DNA from 3 places in the Mesorhizobium sp. NZP2234 genome. Region 2 is predicted to be linked to each of the others. Evidence: predicted binding sites of a transcription regulator. Region 2 holds the regulator's gene; each other region holds the start of a gene.

Region 1 (6,124 bases), 3.0 Mb from region 2:
CTCTCCTCGGAAATGAAGCGCTCGAACAGCGTATCGATCTTGTCCGGACCAACCTCGGTGATGCCGATGCAGAAACAGATGATGGAATTGGCGGCAGATCCACGGCCCTGGCAGAGGATATTCTGGCTGCGGGCGAATTTGATGATGTCGTAGACGGTCAGGAAATAGCGGGCGTAATTCAGCCGCTCGATCAGAGCGAGCTCTTCCTGGATGCGTTTTATGACGCTGGTGGGGACACCGCCCGGGAAGCGCTTGGCCGCGCCTTCTCGCGCCAGCCTCTCCAATTCGGCCTGCGGCCCGAGGCCCGATTCCGTCGGCTCGTCGGGGTAGTTGTACTGGAGGTCGCTGAGCGAGAAGGCCAGCTCCTCCCCGAAACGCAGCGTCTCGGCCAGCGCTTGCGGGTGCCTGCGGAACAGGCGCGCCATCTCCAGCGGTGGCTTCAGGTGACGCTCGGCGTTGGCGGTGAGCTCAAGGCCGACCTCTGCGACGGGCGTGTTGAGGCGGATCGCGGTGAGCACATCCTGCAATGGACGCCGTTCCGCCGCGTGGTAGAGGACATCGTTGGTCGCCATCAGCGGGATGCCGGCACTTTCGGCCAACGCCGCCGCCTGCTCGATCCGGAAACGATCATTGCCCGCATAGTCGGGCGAGACGCCAAGCCGCAGGGCCTTGCCGAAACGATCCTTGAGCTGGCGAAGCAGGGCAAGACCGCCTTGCGCGTCCGCCACCAGATCGGGCAGGACCGCCAGCGACATCAAATCCCCCCATTCCAGGAGGTCGCTGTGCTGGAGAAGCGTGGCGCCCTTTTCGGTTTCGTCACGCAGATTGGCCTGGGTGAGCATGCGGCACAGATGCCCCCAGCCCGCACGGTTCCGGGGATAGGCGAGAATGTCCGGCGTGCCGTCGCCGAAAACCAGCCGGCAGCCGGGGTGATAGGAGAGTTTTTCGACCTTGGCTTGCTGCCAGGCGCGCACCACGCCGGCAACCGTGTTGCGGTCGGCAAGGCCGATCGCGGAGAAGCCCAGCAGCTTGGCCGCGACCACCAGTTCCTCCGGCTTGGAGGCGCCGCGCAGGAAGGAGAAATTCGACTGGATGCCGAACTCGGCATAGGGGATGACGGTCAGCGCGTTCATGCGAAGACCCCGTGCATGAACCAGCGCGGCGGCACCCGGGGGTTGCCATAAAGGCCTTGCCGGTAGAGCCAGAAGCGGCGGCCGTCGGCATCCTCGATGCGGAAATAGTCACGGGTGGATGTGGCCGGATCGCTTGACGCCTCCCGCCACCATTCGGCGGCGATGCGTTCCGGACCCTCGACGCGGGTGACGCGGTAGAGCGCGCGCCGCCAGCGGAAGTGCAGCGGCGGCCCCTCCGGCATTTCGGTAGCGGGCACCTCGATGGGCTCGGGCGCGCGGAACAGCCGGATCGGCCGTTCCGGCGGGAAGATGGTTTTGGGCGCCTGCATCCTGTCCGGCTTCCTAGGCGGCGTGGTCCGGCGCGGGGCCTCGGTGAAAGGAATGATGGCGACGGCGCGTTCCGGCAGATGGCTTTCCACGGCGACCGGCTGCAGGACCGCGCCTTCGCCGAGCCGGGCGCGGATGCGGTCGGCGAACAGCGCGATGTCGGCGCCGTCGTCGGTCACGTCGCCCGTCAGGTCGGCCTGCGCCATGTCGAAGGCGGCGGCGGCCAGCACGGAGAGCCGCACCAGGTCGAAGCCATAGCCAGCATCGATACCTTGCTCGAGTGCCGCCAGCCTTTCATGGAACAGCTTCTGGATCAGCCGGGGATCGCGCATCGGCCGCGAGGTACCCAGAGCAATGCGGCTGACCGCGCCGTCGACGCGGAAGAGCAGCAGCGCCAGCGTCCGGGCGCCCTCGCCACGGCGCTCGAGATCGGTCTTCAAGGTCGTCGCCAGCAGGCCGACCAGGCGTTCGATGTCCTCGATCAGCGTGACGGGCTCGGCGAGATGGCGCTCGACCGAAAGCGGCGCGACGGGAAGACGCGGCGAGACCGCCTCGTCGAGACGGCCAAGCGCCTGGTCGAGGCGCAGCAGCAGGGCGGCGCCGAAGCGGCGGGCGAGCGGCGCGCGCGGTGCCGCCATGACGGCGCCCGCCGTGCGCAGGCCGACGCTCTCCAGGCTGGCGCGGGTTTCCGGCGCTATGCGCAATGCGGCGAGCGGCAAGGGTGCCAGCAGTGCTTCCTCCTCGCCCCCGGCGACGATGCGGTCGCCGCAAAAGCGTGCCGCCGCCCAGGCCGCTCCCGGCGTCGGGGCAAGGCCGGCGCGGACATCGAACCCCTGATGGAAGAAGCGCGACAGGATGTCGTCGAGCATGGCGCGTTCGCCGCCGAACAGATGGGTGCAGCCGGTGACGTCGAGGAACAGGCCGTCCGTCCCGTCCAGCGCCACCAGCGGGGTGTAGCGGTCGCACCAGTCGGCAAGGCCTTCGAGCAGGCGGCGGTCGGCTTCCGGATCGGCCTCGACGATGTCGATCGACGGATGCATGGCGCGCGCATCGGCAATGCCCATGTCGCGCTTCAGGTGCAGCGCCTCAGCCCGCTCGTCGAGGGCCGAAATGCGTTGCGCGTTGCCCTGGCGGTGGCTGACCACCAGTGGCGGATGATCCGACGACGGCCGGGAACGCCAGGACCGCCCCAGACGCTGCCGCAGGATCCTTTCGGCTGCCAAGTAGGGAAACCACAGCGACAGGATCCTTTGCCCGTTCCCGTTTTTCCTCGCCTCTTCTTTCGTCGAATGCGCGTTCATCGGGGTTCCACTCCAGTGTGAATTGTCCTGGCAAGGCCGTGCGGCTCTTGCCGATGGTAATGGTGAAGGCAGGGCGGCCGATCGAACCGGCGAGCGGCCCGGCGACCGTGGCGCGCGGCACGGCCGGCGCCGACGCGACGATGAGGCGGACGGGCGCCGCCGTCGGTTCTGGCTCGGCCGCCTGCCGCAGCAGGAACACCGGCCGGCCGGCGCTTGCCGCCCTTGCATGCAGCCGGCGCGTCGCGGTCAGGTCCAGCCGCTGCGGGTTGCCGCGAATTTCCAGGATGACGGCGGCGAGTGCCGTCATCCTGGCGGCCTCCTCGGCGACCCACAACGCATCGACGAGCCTGGGCGCCTCGGAAAACAGCAATTGCCCGGGTTCGATGCCGAACGCGGCATGCAGCCCCCTGGCATAGGGAAAGCCGGCCTCGCCAAAGATCTCCGATGTACCGATCCACAGCACCGGCAGCCCGTGTGCCTGCTTCAGGATCAGGCTGGTGAGCGACAGAGCGAAGCCCGCAACGGCTCCGGCATCACGGGTTTGCCCGCCATGGATTTCGCTCAAGGCGGCTTTCGGCAAGCCGCCGCTCAGGGCGGCATCGAGGCGCTCGACGCCGGTTGGCAGGAAGGCATCCGGCAAGGCCGCGGCAAGGCCGCGCCGGACGATCGTGAGGTCGGCACTGGACGTGACATCGGCGCTGGCGTCGGCATCAAGCGGCGCGCCAGCCGGCGCCTGCAGGCGCTCGGGCGGCGTTCCCTCGATTTTCGCGATCTGGCGGCGCAGGGCAAAAACAGTCTCCCGCGCCACGGCGCTCATCGCCATGACGGTCAGCTTCCACTCACAATTGTTCCTGTTATGTTCCTATAGATTCCAGAGGGCGATTGAAGAGTCAAGCAGAGTCACAAGGAATTTATTCCTCATCCCTGCGCGCCTCATCCCTGTAATTTGCCTCGACCGGTGCGAAAGCCTATATGCCGGGATCAAAGGACAAAGCATGGCCCGCATCTACAAGACCCGCACCTGGCACGGCGAACTTGCGCCCTCGATGGAGGAGCTGGAGTTCCTCGCGCTGGAGGCCTATGCCCATTTGCCGGAGGAGTTTCGCAAGCTGACCGGCGAGATCGTCATCCAGATCGCCGAGTTCCCGACCGACGAAATCATGGACGACCTGTCGCTGGAAACGCCGTTCGACCTGCTCGGCCTGTTCGAGGGACGCGGCATTGCCGAGCGCTGGAACCCGCAGACCGGCGAAGGCCCGAACCGCATCACGCTCTATCGCCGTGCCATGCTCGACTACTGGGCCGAAAACGAGGAAACGCTGGGCGACATCGTCACCCATGTGCTGATCCACGAGATCGGCCACCATTTCGGCCTGTCGGACGATGATATGGAGCGGATCGAGGAAGCGGCTGAATAGGCTCGAAGAGAGGAAGCCCTACCAGTCGCTGAGCTTGGTGTCCGGCCCGTATTCCTGGCCGTCGACATCCTTCACCACGGCCTGGCCGCAGCGCATGGTCTTGGCTTTCTTGTCATAGGCATAGGTCGGCGAGCCGAACAGGTGCCAGCCCTTGTTAAGCGCCGCCGTCACCTTGTGGCAGAAGCTGGCGTCGTCCGGGCCGGTCAGAAAGCGGTAGAGTTTCATTTTCTCAAGTCCTGTCGTGAATGAACTTGGCCGCGATCATGCGCCGATGGCGGCTGCCTTCGCCAGCAGTTTTTCGGCCTGCGCCAGGTGCAGCCGCTCGACCATTCTGCCATTCAGCGCGATCACGCCCTTGCCGCTGTTTTCGGCAAGGGCAAACGCGTCCTTAACCAGGCGCGCCTCGGTCAGCGCCGCCGGCGACGGCGCGAAGGCGCGGTTGGCCGCGTCGATCTGGGCCGGATGGATGAGGGTCTTGCCATCGAAGCCCATGGCCGCCGCTTCCGCGCACTCACGGGCAAAGGCGTCGAGGTCGCGAAAATCGTTGGCCACGCCGTCGAGCATGTCGAGACCGCCGGCGCGCGCGGCCAGCACCATCTGCATCAGCCACGGCACGAGGTAACGCCGGTCCGGCGTCGCCAGCACGCCGGTGTCCTTGGCCAGGTCATTCGTTCCGGCAACGAAACAATTGAGCCGTGAGGCCGGATCGCGGCCAAGCTCGGCGATCGCGCCGATGTTGAGCATGGCCTTGGGCGTCTCGATCATCGCCCACAGCTTCACGCTGTCGGGGGCAAAATTGTCATCGAGCACGTCGCCGACCTCAAGGATATCGCGCGGTGTGGCGACCTTGGACAACAGGATGCCGTCGGGCTCGAATCTTGCCGCGGCCAGCAGGTCGTCGGCGCCCCATTCGCTGGCCAGCGCGTTGACGCGCACCACCATCTCGCAGCGTCTAGCGGGGCGATTGGCGAAAATTCCGGCCAGCTTGTCGCGAGCGGCGATCTTGTCGGCCGGGGCGACGGCATCCTCGAGGTCGATGATGACGGCGTCGCAGGATAGCTGCGCGATCTTGGCCAGTGCCTTGTCGTTAGAGGCCGGGACATAGAGCACCGAGCGGCGCGGGCGGTAGGGTTCGGTTGTCATGCTCGATCTATGCCGTCTGTGGGCGGGTGAGGCAAGCGTCCGACCGGTACCTGACACGAGCCAACCGCGAAAGCTTGCGCTCCCTTGCCTTCCGTTCTCTGCAGCTGTTGCGGAAGCGGTCTTTCCTCTCCCCCGTCGATCGGGGAAGAGGTGTCGAGCGAAGCTCGACGGAGTGGGGGTCGATCCTTGGGTGCTAGGCGAGGCGATGCTTGCGCCTAGCGCCCTTCCTATGTCCGTTCGCGGCGTTTGCCAGGTGGTTCCCCCACTCCGTCTCGGCTTCGCCGAGCCACCTCTCCCCCTCCGGAGGGAGAGGAAAGAGCCCTGCACGAAAACTGCACAGGCCTGCGGAAAAGCTCCTCGAATCCGCCGCATCGCTTCCCCACCGGCCTGCGAGACGGGGGGCATGCACAAGCGAGCAAAAACCTGGTCCTTGCCCTACCGGCTGCGCAGCGACGGCTGGTGGCTGGCCGATCCGCCGCGCGCCAATCCCGCGGCGATCCTCATTCCCTTTGTCCGCAAGAGCCCGCCGCCAATGCGGCCGGATGCGATCAGGCCAGATGCCATCAGGCCAGATGCCATTAGGAAGGTCAGCTCATGACATCGTTCTTCACAGCGGCACCAAGCTATTGCAGCCGCTTCGGCGTTGCCGTGCTGCTGGTCGTGCTGGCGGATTTTCTCTTCTATGGCCAGCCCGCCGGCATCACGGTTTTCTTGTTCGCCCTCCTGATCGCCGCCGCGGTCGTGGCGGTGCATCCCGCGGCCTTCAGCGACGGCAGGGTCTGGCTCAAGTCCGCCGCCTTGC
Region 2 (6,124 bases):
GGACGCCGAAGCGCTTGGCATTCGGCAGCAGCTTCTTGGTGAAGGCCATGACAGCGGCGACATCCTGCAGATCGCTGGCGCCCGTCATGCCTTCGTCTCCGGCGTCCCACGACGGCACCAGCTTGGCCGCGACCGGATCGGTGACAGCGGCAAAGACGATCGGAATACCGGAACCGGCAAGCGCCTTCTTGGCGATCTGCGAGACCGGGGTGGTGATGGTGTAGATCAGCTTGGGCTGCTCCGCCTGCAGCTTGGCGATCATCTGCGGGACTAGCGATGCATCGAAATTGGTATGGCTCTCCGTGTAGACGACATCCTTGCCCTCGACAAAGCCATTGTCCGTCAGCGCTTTCTTGAACCCGGCTATGGCGGCGTTGAGCTGCGGATGCTCGCCGAAATTGGCGATGCCGATGCGAATCTGGTCGGCGGCGGCACTCCCCGCGCTGACCATCAATGCGCCTGCCAGGGCCAATCCCGACAGCCAAGCGGATTTCGACTTCAACATCATTTCCTCCCAGATTTGATCAGCGCCGCTCATCGGGACGGCAACTGCGGCGATCATGGTCAGTCCGTCGTCACCTGTCAAACATTATATATAATTCTTGCCATGGGCCACCATCATATATAATTTCCACATGCCCGACGATGGACGGATCGCGATGCAGGATCAGAACAACTCCACGAAAACCGAGGCTGCCTATCAGTTGCTGCGGCGCGATATCCTGACCACACGCCTCATGCCGGGCGCGCCGCTCAAGCTGAGCGCGCTGCGCGGTCAATACGGCGTCGGCTGGACACCGCTGCGTGAAGCCTTGTCTCGGCTTGAGGCTGAGCGCCTGGTTACGGCCATCAGCAATCGCGGCTTTGCCGTGGCTCCAGTGTCGCGGGCCGAACTCGAGGACCTGGCTCGCGCAAGGATGGTTGTGGAGATGCCGCTGTTCCTGGAATCGATCGGGAAAGGCGGCAGGGAATGGGAGGACGCGGTTGTCACCGCTCACTACCGCCTCTCCCGCTGCAAGACCGCGGTCGACGACCCCTCTGACGACGCGGTCGACCAATGGGACGAGAGCCACGAGGCCTTTCACGCGGCATTGCTGAGTGCCGCGACGTCCAACTGGCTGTTGCGCTTCCGCTCGACAATCGCCGATCAGTTGCGGCGGCATCATCGTTTTCTCGGACTGGCGCCGACATTGCGGGCGGCGGCCGGCCTCAAGCATGGCTATGGCGAGGCAATGGACGCCCTGCGCGAGGCGATCGCGATCGAGCATCACACCGCGATCATGGAAGCGGCCCTCGATCGCGATGTCGAGCGGGCGAAAGCGCTGATGACGGCGCATATCGGCTACACGCTGCATGTCTACGTTCACAGCGAGGACAGCGGCGCGAACAATTATACCGCACGCGCCGGCAGCCTGAAGGCAATTTCGGGATGACTTCAGCGTTCTTGCTCTTGAGGCATGATCGTTGGCGTTTTGATTTCGTTTCGTTCCGCCAGGAATGGATCGACCAGCGACGCAAATCCAGCCTCTGGACGCCGTTGAGAAACCGATGCCAAGGTCCATCAAGAGGTAGGCCACAGGCGATTAACCAAAATGATTTCAATGCCCGCGTTGGCGGCGAAGGCGGTCGATCGCTGCGCACTGCCGGCGGCGGATAATTTCAGATGTCTTAACAAGTTCACTAAACTTTAAACAGTTGCGGAACACAACTGGAACAGATAGTGTTTGTTCTGGGTTTGTTTTTCGATTCCGATTCACACCCTTCGTTCAATGCCTGGGGGGCGCCATGCTGACGCGCAAGCAACATGAACTTCTGATGTTCATTCATGAACGGCTGAAGGAAAGCGGTATCCCACCCTCCTTTGACGAGATGAAGGAAGCGCTCGATCTCGCCTCCAAGTCAGGGATCCATCGCCTGATCACGGCGCTCGAGGAACGCGGCTTCATCCGCCGGCTGCCCAACCGGGCGCGGGCATTGGAAGTGCTGCGGCTGCCGGATTCGATCGCGCCAGGCCTCAACGCGGCAAAGAAATTCTCGCCTAGCGTCATTCAAGGCAGTCTTGGTCAGGGCGGCGTTGGCCGCCAGATCAAGCCGGCGCCGTCACGCTTGCCCTTTGCCGGGAATGACGACGACGCGGTCGCCGCCGTGTCGATCCCGGTGATGGGCCGTATCGCCGCCGGTGTGCCGATCGATGCCATCCAGCATCAGACGCATTCGATCTCGGTGCCGCCGGACATGATCATGGGTGGCGAACACTATGCGCTGGAGGTCAAGGGCGATTCGATGATCGAGGCCGGCATCTTCGATGGCGACACGGTCATTATCCGCAACGCCGATACGGCGAGCCCGGGCGAGATCGTCGTGGCGCTGGTAGACGAGGAGGAAGCGACCTTGAAGCGATTCCGCCGCAAGGGCGCTTCGATTGCCCTTGAAGCCGCCAACCCGGCCTACGAGACGCGAATTTTCGGGCCGGACAGGGTCAAGGTGCAAGGCAAGCTGGTCGGGCTGATCAGGCGCTACTGAGCAGGAGCGGCCGGCGTTTCGGGTTTTTGATAGGGCGGCAGTCCCCTCGCCTCGCGCGAAAACTTTCGTTGCGCGTGCCAGGGTCGATACGGTCCGTCCACGGCGAAGCTGATGATTGGCGGACTGGTCGCCGATTGGCGGTCGAAGAAGACGGCGGCACTGCCCTTGCGTGCAAGTTGCCGTTTGGTGACGACGAGAACCAGCGGGTTGTGGCAGGCATCGTAGCCCGTCGCGTCATTGACAACGATCAGGTCGGCGAAGCCGCAGGCCTTCCAGGTAGCCTTGCGGTCTTCGACATGCGCGATGATCGCGCCAGACGGATGCCGGGCGAGACAGATGCCCTCCGTGCAATAAAACGGCGCCCCTGGCGGCAGATTGACGGCATCGGCAATATCGAATTGTCCCTCTGCCTTGTTGAACATCTCCGGTGCGACAATTGTTTCGGAGACCAGCGCGCGTTTCCAATTGTCGACGGTGAATTCGTTCGGGCGAGCCCGGCTGACCGCGAGTTCGCCACCGCCGATCGGCACCGCGACCAGGCGCGCGTCTTCCGAGATCAGCACATCCGGCGTGCGCGTATCCGACACCGTCAACAGGCCGGCGAGCGCGAATGGCACTGCCGCGAGCCGCAGCCATGTCGTCGCCATCGTTGCGATGACCAGTGCGATCGTCACCAGCAGCACCGAGTGCTGTGAAATCAGCCCGATCGCATCGACGGGGGAGCGTTCCGATATCCACGCCGATATGGCGATCATGGCCGTCAGCCCCTTGCCCATCACGTAGAGAAAGGGACCATCGGCACCAAAGGGCATCGCAAGAGAACTGAGAACAGCGAAAGGCATGACAATCAGAGAAACGATCGGCATGACGGCGAGATTGGCGAACAGGCTGAGCGGTGACACACGCTGGAAATGCCAGATGGCAAACAGCGCCGTGGCGCAGCCGGCAGTGATGGAGGTCATCGCCAACCCGCCCGTCGCCAGCAGGAATTTTCGCGTGAGAAAGCCCGGCAGGGACCGCTTTGGCGGCGGCGGTCTTGCCTTTCCCGCACGGTGATCCGCCCAGCCGGCATAGGCGCCGACCAGCGCGGCGGTCGCGGCGAAAGACATCTGGAAACTTGGACCGACCACCTCGTGCGGCGACACCACGATGACGGCGATTGCCGAGATGGCGAGGTTGCGCATGGTCAGCGCGGCGCGATCGAACAATACGGCAATCAACATTACCGCCAGCATGATGAAGCTGCGCTCGGCGGCAACGACCACGCCTGAGATGATGAGGTAGGCGGCGATCGACAACAGTGCCACGGCGGCCGCGTATTTCTTCACCGACCGACGCGCGGAAAAATCCGGGAACAGCGCGAAGGCACCGCGCAACAGCCCCATGATGGTGCCGGCGACCAGCGCCATATGCAGTCCGGAAATGGAGATGATGTGATAGATGCCGGTGCGCCGCATTGATTCGTTGATTTCATCGGGAATGCCGGCGCGCACGCCAACGATCAGCGCTGCCGCGATCTCGCCTTCGGCGCCGCCAACAACGCCCCTGATGTGGTCGGCGATGGCTTCGCGCGCATTTTCTATCCCTGAAAACAGGCGGGCCGACAGGGGCATCTCATTGTCGTCGGCGGAGATGATTCTTGGATTGCCAAGGAAGAAGCCGCTGCCACCGATGCCGGCAAAGTAGCTGTCGAACGAGAAATCGTAGCTGTCCGGCCGCACCGGACCTGTCGGCGGCAGCAGCTTCGCATAGCCCGATATCAGCGAGCCGGCTATCATGTCGTCAGGTATCTTGCGCGCCGAGAGCCGGACCCTTTCCGGCGCGTAACGCAGTTTTGGCCGGGCCGTCGACGTCACATCTATGGTCAATCGGATGCGGCCGGTCTCCATGCGGTCGAGCGAGACGACACGGCCGGTCACTTGCGTCGAGATTTCCGAACCCAGCATCCGGGTGCCAGCCCGCCAGGTCTCGACCTTGGCGGCAAGCAGGCCCAACGCGCACAACAATGCCGCCATGAAGGCCAGATGGGTTCTCGGCCAGGAGCGCGAGACAAGCGCACAGATCGCCATCAGCACGACGATCGCCACAGGCTTTGCAAAGTCAGGCTCCGCCGCCAGCGCGTAATAGCCGATCGCACCAGCGGCCAGGCAGACCGGCACCAGCAGGAAGGCGATGCCTCGGTCAAGTTCCAGCTCCGCTGCCGTCGTCACACCGTGGCGCAGGCGAGGCAAGGAGGCCTGGCCAATTTGCCGCCCGATACGCGCAATCCTGCCAGTGGCGGGCGGAATTTGTGCTGGGGTACCCGCTGGCAAAGGTTGGCTGCCGGAGCCGGGAACGAGAGGAGATGGCGGCAGCGAGGCCGGCGGCGGGATCGCAAACAGGGAGCGTTCGCTGACGCCAACCACAGCGTCCTCGCCCTGATCCGAGCCCCGGCCACGTCCAGCCATCGGGTCTGCCCCTTGCACCCCTGACGCCCTATGCTACATGAACGCGCGACGCGCGAAAGTCCGCGCCGCCGCGCCCCGCTTCAGATGGTTTCCGAGAGTTTCATGTCCGACAAGGTCGTCACCCGTTTTGCCCCCTCGCCCACCGGTTACCTGCATATCGGAGGCGCGCGCACGGCACTGTTCAACTGGCTCTATGCCAAACATACCGCCGGCACGATGCTGCTGCGCATCGAGGACACCGATCGCGAGCGTTCGACCGATGCCGCGACGGCCGCCATCCTGGACGGCCTCACCTGGCTCGGTCTTGGCTGGGACGGCGATGCGGTTTCGCAATTCGAGCGCGCCCCGCGCCACCGCGAGGTCGCGGAGGAGCTCGTGCGCATGGGCAAGGCCTATTACAGCTACGAGACGCCTGCCGAACTGGAGGCGATGCGCGAGGCGGCTCGCGCCAAGGGTCTGCCGCCGCGCTACAATGGCCAGTGGCGCGATCGCGATCCGTCCGAGGCGCCAGCCGGCGTCAAGGGCGCAATCCGCATCAAGGCGCCGACCGAGGGCGAGACGATCGTCCAGGATCGCGTCCAGGGCGAGGTGCGCTTCCCCAACAAGGATCTCGACGACTTCATCATCCTGCGTTCGGACGGCAACCCCACCTACATGCATGCCGTCGTCGTCGACGACCACGACATGGGTGTCACGCACATCATCCGCGGCGACGACCACCTGACGAATGCCGCCCGCCAGACGGTGATCTACAATGCCATGGGTTGGGACGTGCCGTCGATGTCGCATATCCCGCTGATCCACGGCGCCGACGGCGCCAAGCTTTCGAAGCGTCACGGCGCGCTCGGCGTCGAGGCCTATCGGGCCATGGGCTACCTGCCGGAGGCGCTGCTCAACTACCTGGCGCGCCTGGGCTGGAGCCACGGCGACGACGAGATCATGTCGATCAAGGACATGATCTCCTGGTTCGACATTGGCGACGTCAACAAGGGCGCGGCCCGCTTCGATTTCGCCAAGCTGGAAGCGATCAATGGCGCGCATATGCGCCGCATGGCCGATGCCGAACTGTTCGACATCTTCATCGCCACCCTGCCCTATCTCGAGGGCGGCCCGGCGATGGCCGCGCGCCTTGACGACACGAAGAAGGCGCAGTT
Region 3 (6,124 bases), 950 kb from region 2:
GACGTCGACACCGGCCTGATCGGCAGACATCAGTCGGCACTGACCGAGGTCGCGCCGCCGACCGGCGAAATCATCTCGGCAGCAGCCCTTGCCGCGTCCGGTGAAGGACTATTGCGGCCATCGAACGATCCATGGTCGTCGCTTTCCGGCTATGCGCATTTCCACGGCGTGGCGCGGCGCACGCGGCTGAAGTTCGGTGAGGACGATATTCTGGCAAAGCTTTCCGTGCGGCCGGACGGGCGTTTCCAGGTGGCGCTCGGCGCGCCCTATGACAGCGCCAATTCGCATGATTTTCGCGCCGCCCCACGCCTCGCCCGCTGGCCAGGCCACATCACTGTTTTCGAAGGCGCCATCGGCTACACTTTCGCGGTGCCGGATCCCTTGGCCAGAAGCGATGACGCGGCCGCCGCCTCGGGCAGCTTGCGCGCGCCGATGCCGGGTCTGGTCAAGCTGGTGCGCGCGGCGAAGGGCGATACGGTGATCAAGGGACAAGCTCTCCTGATTCTCGAGGCGATGAAGATGGAGCACACCATCGCGGCCCCGCATGACGGAGTGGTCGCCGAAATCGCCACGGAAGGTGCGCAGGTCACCGACGGGACGGTGCTGGTGCGGTTCGTCGAGGAGCAGACCGCCTCGACCGCTGCCGCAGGCTGATAGACGGCGCGCATCGCCGACCACAAAAACAAAATGGCCGGGGCGAGCCCGGCCATTTCTCTGGATTATCGCCTTGGATTACTGCGCGATCGGCGCGTACTTGCCGTCATGCCACTGGTTGATGTCGTAGCTGGCGTTCTTGAGGTCGCCCTTCTCGTCGAAGGTCACGTCGCCGACAACGGTGCTGATCGGCGTGCCGTTCTTCAACGCTTCGGCAACCTTGGCCGGATCGTCGCTGCCGGCACGCTTGATGCCTTCGGCGAAAGCCTGGACCACGGCGTAGGAGAACAGCGTGAAGCCTTCCGGCACGAAGCCGCCGGCCTTGATCTTCTCGACGGCCGCCTTGGCCTCCGGCTTTGCCTGCGGATCCGACGGGAAGACGAACATGGTGCCTTCGCCAGCCGGGCCAGCAACCTGCCAGAATTCCGGCGAGGCGATCGAATCCGGCATGATCAGCTGGAACTTAAGGTTCTGTTCGGCCGACTGGCGCAGGATCAGGCCGGCTTCAGGATGGTAGCCGCCGAAATAGACGACGTCGGCCTTGAGATCCTTGAGCTTGGTGACAAGCGCGGAATAGTCCTTCTCGCCGGGATTGATGGCGTCGTAGTAGACTTCCTTCAGGCCACCGGTGTTCATGGTTGCCCTGACAGCGTCAGCCACGCCCTGGCCATAGGCGCTCTTGTCGTGCAGGATGACGACGTTCTTGCCGGCATACTTCTTGGCGATCCACGGGCCGATGAAGGCGCCCTGTGCATCGTCACGCGTATAGAGGCGCATGATCGTCGGCCAGCCGGCCTTGGCGGCCGCGTCGGTCAGCACCGGGTTCGAGGAAGCCGGGCTCATCATCAGCGCGCCGGCTTCGGCATAGACGGCCGAAGCCGGAATGCTCGAGCCCGAGCAGGCATGCCCATCGATGAACTTGACGCCGTTGGCGACGATGCGGTTGGCGACCGACACTGCCTGTTTGGGATCGCACTGGTCATCCTCGATGTCGAGCTTGATCATCGAACCGTTGACGCCGCCCGCCGCATTGATGGCATCGGCGGCGGCCTTTGCGCCCTGCTTGAACTGATCGCCAATGGTTGCGAGCTGTCCCGTCATCGGGCCGACCACCGAAACGGTGATGTCGTCGGCGAATGCGACCGGCGCACTCATCATCAGGCCGAAAATGGCCGCGCTCAAAATACTCATTTTTTTCATTGCAATAGAACTCCTCCACTCACGCGCGGCCGCCCCGGCCGCGCTTCTTCCAGAGAGGCGGGACAATTTCATCCTTCATCGGGCCTGTCTAGGCGCATTGACGCCGCTCGATTGGGCCTGGGAGGCCTCATCCACGCAAAAAAGCCACGCCAGCCTTGTTCCGGCCGGTCATGGCTTTTTTGCCTGTCGGGCTGTTTCCCCAGCGCCCCCACGCCGCGAACCCCAACTTGGCCGTCCCTGTCTTTCCTGTTGACCATGATCTTGTCCGAAAACCGGATTCCGCTTTCCGGGATCATGGTCAGTCGTACGGCTTGACCTATTCGCCTGCCGCATTCTTGTTGTTGGCCTGTGGCCTGGCCGTCTGCGCAGCCTTGTCCCTGTTGTGGCCCGACCGTCTTTGAGCGATCTGGACCCGAGCTTTCCGTCTGTCGGAAACCTAGTGCATGGTCATCCATTCGCGGGCTTCGCGCAGCGCCTTGGCAATCTCGACCTTCGACATCGCCGCCGACAGTTCCGAGCGCAGTTCCGCGGCGCGGGCCGAACCCTTGATGGCAGCGATGTTGAACCATTTGTGGGCGGCAACGACGTCGGTCTCGCAGTCGCGGCCGGTCGCATACATCATGCCCAGTTCGAAAAGGATGTCGGCCTGGGCAGTTGCCCCCATGGCGCCGAAACCTGCTTCAAGCATTTCAAAACGTGCCATTTTAGTCCCCTGTCTGGCTCCCGAGAGCTGCCTCCGTTTGTCTTGTCCGGGCCGCTCTTTCGATGCTTTCGAGAATGCCGGTCAGGCTTGAATCCGTCGTTAAATGGCGTGCTTAATTTGAGGAAAACAAAGCTAAAACAAGAGGTAAACGCGGAAATTCGTTAAGGATACGAAGCCAGTGTTTCAGCCGATTTTCGCTAAATTTGACGAAAATTTTCCAGGCTTGAATCAACACTCCGCTAACCACGGGAAACAAACACGATGCGCAGGTCGTTTTCATTTCCTCCGCGACGAGGCGAATTCAGGCGCCTTCAGAATCCCAAAGTCTTCCGCTGCGGCACCGCTTTTGTTTTGGCGGGAGCTGGATTAGCTTACGTTTGCGTAAGCGGCACACCGGCGAGGCGGAGCATCCGGCCGGCCATCCAAAGGGAGGAAGAGATGTTTCGAAAAGTGAGCCTGGCCCTTGCAGCCACAGTGATCATGGTGGGAACGGCGTGGGCCGATCCGATCGAGGGCAACTGGAAGACGCAAGCCGGCGACACCGCGGCCATTTCAGGCAGTGGCTCGTTTTCGATCACGCTCAAGTCGGGCAAATATGCCGGCAAGACCATCGGCTCGCTCAAGGCGGCGGGCGACAACAAATATGCCGGCAGCATCACCGACCCGGCAAACGACAAGACCTATTCGGGCAAGGCGACATTGTCGGGCACCTCGCTCAAGATGAGCGGTTGCGTGCTCGGCGGCCTGATCTGCAAGAGCCAGACCTGGCACAAGCTCTGATCGACCATATCCTTGCGACATGATGACGGGGCCTGGCGGGCCCCGTTTTCGTTTCATCGCCAGCCAAGCACCGGTGCTATTGCCCTGCCGCCGATGGCCATATCAGGCCGGCGGCGACCGGATCAGATCGTCAATCATTTTGAACCGCAGATGAACGTCGGCATCAGAGCCGGTTCAGAGGCGTTGGCGCATTCTCCCGCGTGTTGAAGGAGACACCACCCGATGCTTGCTCGCCGCTTCACCATCGTCTGCCTGCTGATGAGCCTGTTTGGAATGTTCTTCGCCATCCTCGTCGCCGAAGCGGGCCGTTCCCCTCGCTCCTGGGACGAAGCCAGTTCCAGGACATGCCGCTTCGCCTGCCCCACCCACCTTCGCAACTGAACCAAAGAAACCAGACCTCGAAAAGAAAAGCTCAGACATCATGAACCGCATCGCCGCCAACGCTCTCAAGACCCTTCGGCTTCTGCCGCGGGCGGCGCTTATCCTGATGGTCCTGGCCGCTCCGGTCCTGGCCGTGCCGATGATGCGCGCCGATGCCGGCTCGACGATCGAGGCTCCGGCCCTGAAGAAGTCTGGCGTCGGCTTCGTGCTGCTGGTCAGTCTGCAGCGGGGATAAAGAAAAACGGCGCTTTGTGCGCCTTCGACGGCGACACCCCTCCCAACCGCTCGTCCGAGTCTCTATATTGAGCCATGGAAAAGCGAATCTACCCTCAAGCCATCGAATCTGTCGTCATGCCGGAGCCTTTTGGCCGGCAAAGCTTCGACAATGCCGCCAAAGCGGTCGCGGCACTGCAACTGCTTTATGACCGCAACACCAAGTTCCTGCGCGATTCCTTCGCCGCCCTGGCCGCCGGCGGCGACAGCAGCAAGCGCTACCGCGCCTTCTATCCCGAGATCGGCGTCACCACGAGTTCGTTCACCCAGGTCGACTCGCGCCAAGCCTACGGCCACATGCCGACGCCCGGCCATTTCGCCACCACGATCACACAGCCGCACTTGTTCGAGAACTACCTGATCGAACAATTGCGCCTGATCATGCGCAACCATGGCGTGGCAGTCACGGTTTCGGAATCGACCACTCCCATCCCACTGCATTTCGCCTTCCTGGAGGGAACTTACGTCGACGGCGCCGCCGCGGAGCGCATCAAGCGGCCGATCCGCGACCTGTTCGACGTGCCAGATCTCGACGGCACCGACGATCAGATCGCCAACGGCACGTTCGAAGTGGCCTTCGGCGAACCAAGACCGCTAGCCCCATTCACGGCGCAGCGTATCGACTACTCGCTGCACCGTATGACGCACTACACGGCGACCAGCCCGCAACATTTCCAGAATTTCGTGCTGTTCACCAACTACCAGTTCTACATCGACGAGTTCGGCGCCCGCGCACGCGACCTGATGGAGAAGGGCGGCGGCGGTTATGTGGAATTCGTCGAACCCGGCAATGTCGTGACCAAGGCCGGACAAAGCGCGCCGAGCGAAGGCGTTGGACCACAGCGTCTCCCGCAGATGCCGGCCTATCACCTGAAAAAGGCGAACCATGGCGGCATCACCATGGTCAACATCGGTGTTGGCCCTTCAAACGCCAAGACGATCACCGACCATATTGCCGTGCTGAGGCCGCATGCCTGGGTAATGCTTGGCCATTGCGCCGGGCTGCGCAACACCCAGGCGCTCGGCGACTACGTGCTGGCGCACGCCTATGTGCGCGAGGACCACGTGCTTGACGACGATCTTCCGGTCTGGGTGCCGATCCCGCCGCTGGCCGAGATCCAGGTGGCTCTGCAGGAGGCGGTTGCCGAAGTCACCGGCCTGTCCGGCTACGATCTGAAGCGCATCATGCGCACCGGCACGGTCGCCACCATCGACAACCGCAACTGGGAACTGCGCGACCAGCGCGGACCTGTGCAGCGCCTGTCGCAGTCGCGTGCCATCGCGCTCGACATGGAATCGGCGACGATCGCCGCCAATGGCTTCCGCTTCCGCGTGCCCTACGGCACGCTTTTGTGCGTGTCCGACAAGCCACTGCATGGCGAGTTGAAACTGCCTGGCATGGCGACCGAGTTCTACAAGCGGCAGGTGGCGCAACACCTGACCATCGGCATCAGGGCGATGGAGAAGCTGGCCGAGATGCCGATGGAGCGGCTGCATTCGCGCAAGCTCCGCAGCTTTTCGGAGACAGCGTTCCAGTAGGTGGCCGCAACGCCTCGGCGAGGCAATTCGTCGTCTTGCTCAGGCCGCAATTGGGCCGCTAAGCAGATCGAACGGATCGTCGGGCGGCATTCAGCAGACACGACCTTAATGACAACAGGCGCGCGCTTGAAAATGACGGCTGGGTTGGCATTCCTGGCGATGACGGCACTGTCGGCAGCGCTGTTGGCCGGGTTCTTCGGCACGCTGCACCCCGCTTTCGATTCGTTCTCGCATTTCCGCACTCACCTCAGCGTGCTCATGGCGCTTCTGGCACTGCCGCTGCTCGCCAGTTCGTTTCGGCTGCAAGCGGCAGCGGGGCTGCTCTTTGCCATCGCCTGCCTGGCCACGACGGCAAGCGCCCTGCCGAGGCTTTGGCCGCAGCCCGCGGTTGCCAAGCCCGCCGATCAGGCCGTCTACAGCCTGCTGCAGATGAATCTGCGCTTCAACAACCCGACACCGAAGAAAGTGCTCTCCCTGATCGGCCGCACCAATCCGGACGTGATCACCCTCGACGAAGTGTCCGGCATGTGGACGACCGAGCTTGGCTACATCACCAGCGCCTATCCCTACCGTATCCTCTGCCCTTACCCGAAC

Evidence for each region. The regulator LexA, encoded in region 2, represses DNA repair genes until DNA is damaged. The targets are predictions, from matches to a motif close to TGTTCNNNNTGTGTTCNG.
Region 1: a site for LexA is predicted at 3,608-3,625, ahead of EB230_RS05020 (metallopeptidase family protein). Genes of this name have one in related genera too.
Region 3: a site for LexA is predicted at 2,680-2,697, ahead of EB230_RS24985 (sel1 repeat family protein). Genes of this name have one in related genera too.

What each region holds. Positions count from the first base shown of each region.
Region 1 covers NZ_CP033364.1:1,054,948-1,061,071, forward strand. The annotation lists gene EB230_RS05010 (error-prone DNA polymerase) at 1-1,133, opposite strand, end outside; gene EB230_RS05015 (DUF6504 family protein) at 1,130-2,605, opposite strand; gene EB230_RS32545 (hypothetical protein) at 2,547-3,584, opposite strand; gene EB230_RS05020 (metallopeptidase family protein) at 3,757-4,179, shown strand; gene EB230_RS05025 (DUF1737 domain-containing protein) at 4,198-4,404, opposite strand; gene EB230_RS05030 (CoA ester lyase) at 4,441-5,322, opposite strand; gene EB230_RS05035 (hypothetical protein) at 5,726-5,920, shown strand; gene EB230_RS05040 (DUF4173 domain-containing protein) at 5,917-6,124, shown strand, end outside.
Region 2 covers NZ_CP033364.1:4,082,706-4,088,829, reverse strand. The annotation lists gene EB230_RS20140 (ABC transporter substrate-binding protein) at 1-505, opposite strand, end outside; gene EB230_RS20135 (GntR family transcriptional regulator) at 660-1,433, shown strand; gene lexA (transcriptional repressor LexA) at 1,786-2,523, shown strand; gene EB230_RS20125 (ComEC/Rec2 family competence protein) at 2,517-4,970, opposite strand; gene gltX (glutamate--tRNA ligase) at 5,073-6,124, shown strand, end outside.
Region 3 covers NZ_CP033364.1:5,034,280-5,040,403, forward strand. The annotation lists gene EB230_RS24975 (acetyl/propionyl/methylcrotonyl-CoA carboxylase subunit alpha) at 1-654, shown strand, start outside; gene EB230_RS24980 (branched-chain amino acid ABC transporter substrate-binding protein) at 733-1,854, opposite strand; gene EB230_RS24985 (sel1 repeat family protein) at 2,291-2,557, opposite strand; gene EB230_RS24990 (DUF2147 domain-containing protein) at 2,996-3,337, shown strand; gene EB230_RS24995 (hypothetical protein) at 3,560-3,718, shown strand; gene EB230_RS25000 (hypothetical protein) at 3,759-3,953, shown strand; gene EB230_RS25005 (AMP nucleosidase) at 4,070-5,530, shown strand; gene EB230_RS25010 (endonuclease/exonuclease/phosphatase family protein) at 5,663-6,124, shown strand, end outside.